2 linked regions of the Glaciimonas sp. PCH181 genome follow. The protein of the gene in region 2 interacts with the protein of the main gene of each other region in a pairwise test. Links are inferred from orthologs where the notes say so. Each region holds a gene or a part of one and is shown on either strand. Other genes may lie near its edges.

Region 1 (2,834 bases), on a different replicon or contig from region 2:
CGACAGCAACGGCTTCGTCAGGATTCACATCTTTACGTGCATCTTTGCCGAAGAATTCTTTGACCTTTTCTTGCACTTTAGGCATACGGGTCATACCGCCGACCAGAATGATGTCGTCAATGTCAGAGACCTTAACGCCAGCGTCCTGAATCGCAATACGGCAAGGCGCGATGGTTTTTTCGATCAATTCTTCAACTAACGATTCCAACTTAGCGCGTGTCATCTTCATAGTCAGATGGACTGGTGCGCCATTTGCCATCGCGATGTACGGCTCGTTGATTTCTGTTTGTTGCGAAGATGACAATTCAATCTTAGCGCGTTCTGCCGAAGCTTTGATACGTTGCAATGCAATCGCATCTTTGCCCAAATCGATACCATTGACCTTTTTGAACTCGTCCAGAATGTAATCGATCATGCGTTGATCGAAATCTTCACCACCGAGGAAGGTATCGCCGTTCGTCGACAACACTTCAAATTGCATTTCACCGTCAACGTCCGCGATTTCGATGATCGAAATATCGAAAGTACCGCCGCCCAAGTCATACACAGCAATCTTGCGATCGCCTTTTTCAGTTTTATCCAGGCCGAATGCCAGCGCAGCAGCGGTTGGCTCGTTGATGATGCGCTTTACGTCCAGACCAGCGATACGGCCAGCGTCTTTAGTTGCCTGACGTTGCGCATCGTTAAAATAAGCAGGAACGGTGATGACCGCTTCAGTTACTTCTTCGCCGAGGTAGTCTTCAGCGGTTTTCTTCATTTTGCGCAAAACTTCTGCGGCGATTTGTTGAGGTGCCAGTTTTTTGTCGCGGACAGCAATCCATGCATCGCCGTTATCGGCTTTAGTGATCTCGTAAGGCATCAACGCGATGTCTTTTTGGACTTCTTTTTCGTCGAACTTACGACCGATCAGACGCTTAGTAGCGTACAGGGTATTTTTTGGGTTGGTGACTGCCTGGCGTTTTGCCGGGGCGCCGACCAGAATTTCGCCATCTTCTTGATACGCGATAACGGATGGCGTAGTACGCACACCTTCCGAGTTTTCGATAACCTTAGGCTTGCCGCCTTCCATGATGGAAACACAAGAATTGGTGGTACCCAAGTCAATGCCGATAATTTTACCCATGATGCTGTCCTTTACTTAATTTGTTGAATTTTGATGTTCTGAATATTGGGAGAAAAACGATGCTTTCAACCCTTTTCAGGTCCCAATAAGCGTTTATTTTTAATTTTTCGCTTATTTTTCGTTTATTTGCTTTGAGCAACAGTGACCAACGCCGGACGCAATAAACGGTCCGAAATGGTATAACCTTTTTGCAACACGCTGACGACTGTATTAGCTTCTTGCTCAGAAGGCACCATCGAAATCGCCTGATGCTTCATCGGGTCCAAACGGTCGCCCGGTTCAGGCGCAATTTCCAGCAGGCGATTTTTGTCAAACGCCGCGGTCAACTGTTTCAACGTCATTTCCACGCCTTCTTTTAACGACTCTACCGATGGCGCTTCCAGCTTTAAGGCGATTTCCAGACTATCTTTAACTGGCACCATTGCTTCAGCGAAATTTTCGATGGCGAATTTGCTGGCACGGGCGATATCTTCCTGAGCGCGACGACGGATATTCTCGGATTCGGCCTTGGCACGCAAAAACGCATCGTGCATATCAGCGATTTTGGCTTGCGCTTCGGCTAATGCGATTTCCAGAGCCGATTCGGTCGTGACGGCTGCTTGCTCTTCAGCAATGGTTTTTTTCGTTTTCAACTTGCACGGTCTGCTTTTCCATATCTTCCATTCAAAAATCTCCAGCAATATATGACTTAAATAATGTGTTTAGCGTGTTAATGCGGTGGTTAATGCGGGTATTTGCGCCGCTGCTATGGCGAACCCACTGTAATACGCGTTGAATTCAGCTTGATACGAGGCTTGCCCCGCTCGCTCTATGCATAGCCAAATGGGGCTATCTCCTACTTTTTCAAGGGATTTATATCCCATCAAATTACAGCCGTAGCAACAATTTGTTGCACATTTTACCGGTTTGCGTTTGCTGCGATGCCGCAATAGCCCTATTCTGAATCAAATTGCTCTTACATATAGCAATTTCAGGCCATAGAAGTTGAATCTGCAAGGAGAAAATCGTGAAATTGTCCCTTATTTACGCCATGACGCTCGTTTATATATCGCTTGCAGCCGGCTGGATTAGCTATTCAAATTTAATTGCGCTTTACTAATCATAAACACAACCAACCTCGAACTGTTCTTGCCTTACGAGACTGCACCGATCCTGATCGCCTCATTTTTTTGCACAACTGCTTGCGCTTTCTGTTCTGCCAATTCGCTGACGGACAACCGCGTCGGCCAGCCAATTAGTTGCTCCTCCACCAACATCGCCAGCGCATTAATCCATGCGGGCGATTGATTCAGGCAAGGGATAAGATAAAACTCTTTCCCTCCAGCCTTCAAAAAATCCGCCTTTGCTTCAATTCCGATCTCTTCCAGCGTTTCCAGACAATCACTGGTAAAGCCTGGACACATCACATCAACCCGCCCAATACCCTGCTTCGCCAACTTTTCCAATGTCGGCGCAGTGTAAGGCTGCAGCCATTCGGCCTTGCCGAAACGTGACTGAAACGTGACCATATATTGGTCTTGCGACAGATCCAACGCGTGCGCCAACAATCTTGCTGTTTTATAGCATTCACAGTGGTAGGGATCGCCCAGAAGCAAGGTCCGCTTCGGTACGCCATGAAAGCTCATCACCAGTTTGTCTGGCAAGCCATTCATTTCCCAATGGGCCAAAACTGACTCTTTTAACGCTTGGATATACGCTTCATGGTCGTGGT
Region 2 (6,011 bases):
TCTCGATGAAATCGGAGAGCTGCCATTGGCGGCGCAAGCCAAAATATTACGGGTATTGCAGGAAGGTGAGATCGAACATTTGGGCGATGATAAAACCCGTAAAGTGAATGTGCGGATCGTCGCCGCTACCAATGTCGAGCTGCAGGCAGCCGTTAAGAATGGAAAATTTCGCGCCGATCTTTTTTATCGTCTGAATGTCTATCCAATTGTCATCCCACCGCTGCGTGAGCGCACGCTAGACATTCCGCCGATGGTGACGGCGATGATGGAAAAATTTGGCACGCTGCACAACAAACGCGTGACCGGTATCACCGACAAGGCAATGAAGGCGCTCACCGCGTATCAGTGGCCTGGCAATGTGCGTGAGCTGGAAAACATGATTGAACGCGGCATCATCCTGGCACCGCAAGATGGCTGGATTGAACTCGATCAGCTTTTCCCCAGCTTAAATGCGCCGGATGAGATGGCTGCCAGCATCAGCGATTCCGGCAGCCTGGAAGAAAAACGTCCGCCCGAACAGGCACATTTATGTGACGCCTTTCTGGCGACCGGACTCTCGTTAGACGAAGTCGAAACAATGCTGTTGACGGAGGCGGTTGAACGTTCATCTGGCAACCTCGCAGGTGCTGCACGCATGTTAGGCATGACGCGACCACAACTCACCTATCGGTTGAAGCGCAATCAGGACGCCAACTTGCCTAAGGAGTGATAAAGATGCTGCATTCACAAAAATTTACCGCGCCTTTTTCTGAGAATGAGACGCCGCCACGAACACTGGTGGAAACCGCGTATCGACAGGTACGTAGCGATATCATCTGCGGGCGTCTGGCCCCCGGTGAAAAACTGCGGGTTGAGCACCTGAAAGATCAATATGGCATAGGTGCAGGCACGCTGCGCGAGGCGCTTGCACTGCTGTTGTCGGATGCGCTGGTTGTCAGCGAAGGCCAACGCGGCTTCCATGTCGCCCCCATCTCACTCAACGACATTCAGGAAATTACCGATACTCGCGTGTTACTGGAAACCGAGGCATTGCGCCAATCGATCAAGGCTGGCGATGATGAATGGGAAGCGGGCCTGGTCGCGGCCTTTCATAAGCTTGGAAAAATGGACGAAAAACTTGGCAACCGCGCCAGTTACTTGATCCTTGAATGGGAACTACGCAACCGCAATTTCCACGCCGCTTTAATTGCAAATTGCGACTCGCGCTGGCTACGTTACCTGATCGGCTTACTGTATCGACAATCCGAGCGCTATCGCCACTTATCCATTGCCACCCCTACAATGCCACGCGATGTGCATGCAGAACATACGTTGATTTTTGAAGCAACGTTAGAACGCAACGTCAAACGAGCAAGTCAGGCACTAGAGCAACACATTCGCCTGACCTACGATTCAATTCGCCTGATGTTGCCAGATGAGCGCTAAACGTGACGAAATCGGTTTAAATATTATGGCAAGTTATCTGGAAGTTCGGTCATTACACGCCACCAAGCGGAATTTTTTAGCAAAAAATGCCCGCATGGGATATTGATGCGGGCATTTTGGGGCAATACATTTTGAATGATGTGGTGGGTTGAATAAATTAGCAGATGCAATATTCACTGCTTTAGACCATATCGAATATCAACGGGGAAGTAGCAAAAAAAATGACGATGAAGAAATGATATAGCGATGTCACTACCGCCCAATCATTCCATGCAATTACTACAGACGAAAAAAAAGGAAATCTTTACGATTTCCTTTTTTTATTTTGGAGCGGGAGAAGAGGCTCGAACTCTCGACCTATACCTTGGCAAGGTATCGCTCTACCAACTGAGCTACTCCCGCATATCTTTGCTAACCGATACAGGAGGAGATTCCCGAAATCCAAACCTATCTGGAGAGTGACCTCGGCGAAAGGTGAATCTACTCTTGTATCGGCTATGCTTTACTAAAAACTTGCAAAACACATTTAAAGCTAACTAACGAAGGAGCAAATTATAACAGCCTTACAGAAAAACACAATACTTGATTTGAAAATATTGCATTATCGAAATTTACCGTTCTCTTTCCCCTTCAGGAAAGCCCGTATGAACAAATAATGTCGCTACGATGGTCGTATTATTACACAGCAAACGCCTGAAAAACAAGCCAGATATTTGCCGCCGAAATAATGACAAACAACAACCAGGACAACACAGAGGTTGTCATCGAATTGGCAAAAATGCCCATCAAGTCGCGACGGCCGGTGAGTTTAATCAGCGGATACATGGCAAACGGCAACTGCAAACTCAGCACAACTTGACTCATCACCAGCAAACGTCCAACCGAATGCTCTCCCAAAATCATCACGCCGATTAGCGCTGGTATCAATGCCAGACTGCGTGTGATCAGACGGCGCTGCCAGCACGGTATTTTTATCTTTAGAAAGCCATCCATGATGACCTGGCCCGCAATGGTGCCGGTAAATGTCGAGCTTTGGCCAGACGCCAACAACGCCACGCCGAAGAGAATCCCCGCCACCGCAGTGCCTGCAATCGGATCCAGCAAATGAAATGCCTGATCGATTTCTATCGCGACATTGTTGCCTTTGCCGTGAAATGCGGCGGCAGCCAGCACCAGGATCGCAACGTTAATCACCAGCGCCACCATCAACGAAAATATCGTATCCAGTCGTGAAAACCGGATTGCCTGTAGTCGGCTCTGATCGTTATCGGCAACCACCCGGGTCTGCACAATCGACGAATGCAGATACAGATTGTGCGGCATGATCGTTGCACCCAATATCCCAATCGCGATATACAACGGTTCTTGACTCGATAGCGCCTTCAATGATGGGATTGCCCCGGCAGCGACCGCGCTCCAGTCGGGCTTGATAAAGAGCAGTTCAGTAAACAGACACAGGCTGATGGTGATGATCAAGCCCAGAATAATCGCCTCAACCTGACGGAAACCTCGGCCTTTTAGTCCTAGCACAATCAACGTATCAAACGCCGTCAGTAATACCCCATTCACCAGCGATACGCCGAAAAGCAACTTGAACGCCAGCGCACTGCCCAGCACTTCTGCCACGTCACAGGCGATGATTGAAATTTCCGCAAAAAACCACAGCGTTTTTCCAGTACGCGGGCTGTATTGTTCGCGGCAATGCACTGCAAGATCTTTTTTAGTCGCAATACCCAAGCGCATGCTGAGGCATTGCAGCACTATCGCTGCCAGACTCGACAAAATCACGACAAAAAGCAGGCTATAGCCAAATTGCGATCCGGCTTGAATATCGGTAGCCCAGTTTCCCGGGTCCATATAGCCGATGGAGACCAGCAAGCCGGGACCGGCAAAACGGAGAATTTTTCGCCACAGAGGCGCTCCCTGCGCAACAGCGATAGTGCCAGCGACTTCAGTAGGACAAAACGGCGCAGTCGCCGTAGTGGGTAAGCCGAACATAATTCTTTCGATAGACGAGGAGGAAAGCGGCCTTTTATCACGCGGCAATGGCGTGTAATCTGGTCAGCTAAAAAATGCGGTCCCGCAAGTGTAACGATTTTATGCCGACATCCCAAGTTTCCTCAAAATCTGCTCTTTTGTGATACTTAAGCCTGCTGGCGGAGTATCTCAAGCGCTGCAATGCCTCGGCGATCCGTCTCGGATAAAGCAAGAGCCAGATGGCTAAAAAATGTGGGGCCCCGAAGGGCGACGTCTTTGCGGTCGCCTTCTTTTTGGTTGCGTTTTCTGCGAGGGTGCCTAGTCGAAGCAAGAACAAAGTGACCGGCTCCGGCTGCAAGGCCTCCCCCGGCTTGCAGCCACGGAGAACAAACCGTTTTATTAACAACAACCAAAACCCAAATAACCCCTAACAGGTATTCGTTCTTGAAATCAAAATGTGACTTAGCAATAAATAACATAAGCTAAAAAAAGACCAAAAAAAACCCCAGAAAATCTGGGGTTTTTATGTCGAACTAACTTAATTATTTTGATGCCACGCCGCCAAGCAAACCAGTAAGCAATCCAGTAACTGGCTTCAAAGGAGTAGTCCCTGCACCAGCACCACCGGTTGCACTAGTCAACCCGCTGGTCAAACCTGTCACAAGACCAATTACTGGAGCAAGAGGACTTGCACCCGAACCAGCAGCACCGCCCAAACCACCAGTCAGACCACTAAGTAACCCAGTCACCGGTGCCAAAGGACCAGCGCCTGCGCCGCCAGCCGCGCCACCCAAACCGCCTGTCAGACCACTAAGCAATCCAGTCACCGGTGCCAAAGGACCAGCACCTGCGCCATTAGCCGCGCCGCCCAAACCGCCTGTCAGACCACTAAGCAATCCAGTCACCGGCGCCAAAGGACCTGCCCCTGCGCCACCAGCCGCACCGCCCAAACCACCGGTCAGACTACTAAGTAACCCAGTCACCGGTGCCAAAGGACCAGCGCCTGTACCACCAGCCGCGCCGCCCAAGCCGCCTGTCAAGCCACCCAGCAAACCGGTTACTGGTGCCAGAGGACCAGTACCAGCACCACCCGCTGCACCACCTAGGCCGCCGATCAAACCAAGCAACACGTTATTCACCGGTTGCAACAAGCCGCCGGTTTGATTACCCAATAAAGGTTGTGTACTGTTGGTCAGACTGTTATTACCAAGCGCAACGACGGTATTACCGACTGTCGATACGACGCCACCCAAACTACCTGCCACCGGCACGTTAGAACCTGTCAACGTATTCCCCAACGCCACTACGGTGCCACCAACCACACCCAGCAAAGCATTTACCGGTTGATTCAAGCCAGTTGTATTACCGATCGTTTGTGTAAGCGTATTGACCGTACTAGTCAACGGCACGATAGCCGTACTTAATGTCTGCGTTACCTGTTGTACCGGACCGGTCGTCAAGCCTGTTGTCAACGTGCTTCCCAGTTGATTCACCACACCGCCAACCGTGTTGACTACACCACCAAGCGGGGTTGTCAACGGCGCTAATGCAGCCAGTTGACCAGTGCCCAAACCGGTCACCAATTGGCCTGCGCTTTGTACCGTGTCACCAACTTTGCCGACGACACCGCCAACGCTGCCGACCGTTGTGCCGATCGGATTTTGAGAAGTCCCGATTTGACCCAGGCCACCCGTCACGCCCGCGCCCAACGTTGTCAGAATGCCGCCGGCATTCGTCACAACACCGTTCAAGCCGGTTTTTGCATCTGTCGGCAATGGCAGCTGACTAGTCAACGTAGTACCGATCCCCTGCACCGCAGTACCGACGCTCGTCACGACCGAACCAGTATTCGATACCAAGTTAGATGTTGGTACGCTGCCGCCTGTACCGCCACCAGTGCCACCACCAGTGCCACCACCTGTTCCCCCGCCCGTTCCACCACCAGTGCCACCGCCGGTACCACCACCTGTTCCCCCGCCAGTACCGCCACCGGTGCCGCCGCCATCAGTTCCACCAGTACCGCCGCCCGTGCCACCACCGGTACCACCATCAGTACCTGCTCCTGTGCCGCCGCTTCCGCTGCCATAGCCTAGAGAGCCGCCTCCAGCACATCCCGTTAACATTGCAGCGAATAGTAATGACACTGCGACCAGAGTTCTTTTTTGTGTTGCTTTCATGGTACTTCTCCCTTGTGGATAACGCAGATAAAAATCTGCTTTGGGTTCCTTAATGCAAAGAACATACCAGAGAGCAATTCCACAAAAATAGTAGCCTACCCACTCCTTCAAAATCTTTAAAAATTAATATAATTTCCTTTAAAATCAACAACTAAGCGACTTACCAGCACAAAAAATGATATTTTTTAGATTTTGGGTTTTGGGCTATTTTCGCGTTCGATGTTACGTAACATGCGGGAACATCCCACCCCAAAAAACTGACTATCGCTTTCGTTCGCCATGCCGATACGATTTAATTTTTCGCCAATAAGAATCGCACCCAGACCTCTCGCATAAACGATAAAAGTCATCAGACAGATACAACGCACTTGTGCCATTGCTGCGATTAGCGCGACGTCAAAGACCTGATAATGGGCGAGTCTGCAAACCCCA

Evidence for each region.
Region 1: the proteins of C7W93_RS06170 (region 2) and grpE interact in binary tests that used the Escherichia coli proteins (3 or more experiments, as listed by UniProt). The link is inferred for Glaciimonas sp. PCH181 from one-to-one orthologs.

The regions. Positions count from the first base shown.
Region 1 is NZ_PYFP01000002.1:649,771-652,604, forward strand. It holds grpE (nucleotide exchange factor GrpE), read right to left. Parts: upstream 1,756-2,834; coding sequence 1,246-1,755; downstream 1-1,245. Other genes in the region: dnaK (molecular chaperone DnaK), read right to left, coding at 1-1,123; hemH (ferrochelatase), read right to left, coding at 2,257-2,834. UniProt on the Escherichia coli protein: Participates actively in the response to hyperosmotic and heat shock by preventing the aggregation of stress-denatured proteins, in association with DnaK and GrpE. It is the nucleotide exchange factor for DnaK and may function as a thermosensor.
Region 2 is NZ_PYFP01000001.1:1,361,821-1,367,831, forward strand. Bases 1,264-4,216 are described here. They hold C7W93_RS06170 (Nramp family divalent metal transporter), read right to left. Parts: upstream 3,424-4,216; coding sequence 2,104-3,423; downstream 1,264-2,103. Other genes in these bases: C7W93_RS06160 (FCD domain-containing protein), read left to right, coding at 1,264-1,425; C7W93_RS06180 (collagen-like triple helix repeat-containing protein), read right to left, coding at 3,945-4,216. Outside these bases: C7W93_RS06155 (sigma-54-dependent Fis family transcriptional regulator), read left to right, coding at 1-709; more of C7W93_RS06160, read left to right, coding at 715-1,263; more of C7W93_RS06180, read right to left, coding at 4,217-5,579; C7W93_RS06185 (hypothetical protein), read right to left, coding at 5,965-6,011. UniProt on the Escherichia coli protein: H(+)-stimulated, divalent metal cation uptake system. Involved in manganese and iron uptake. Can also transport cadmium, cobalt, zinc and to a lesser extent nickel and copper. Involved in response to reactive oxygen.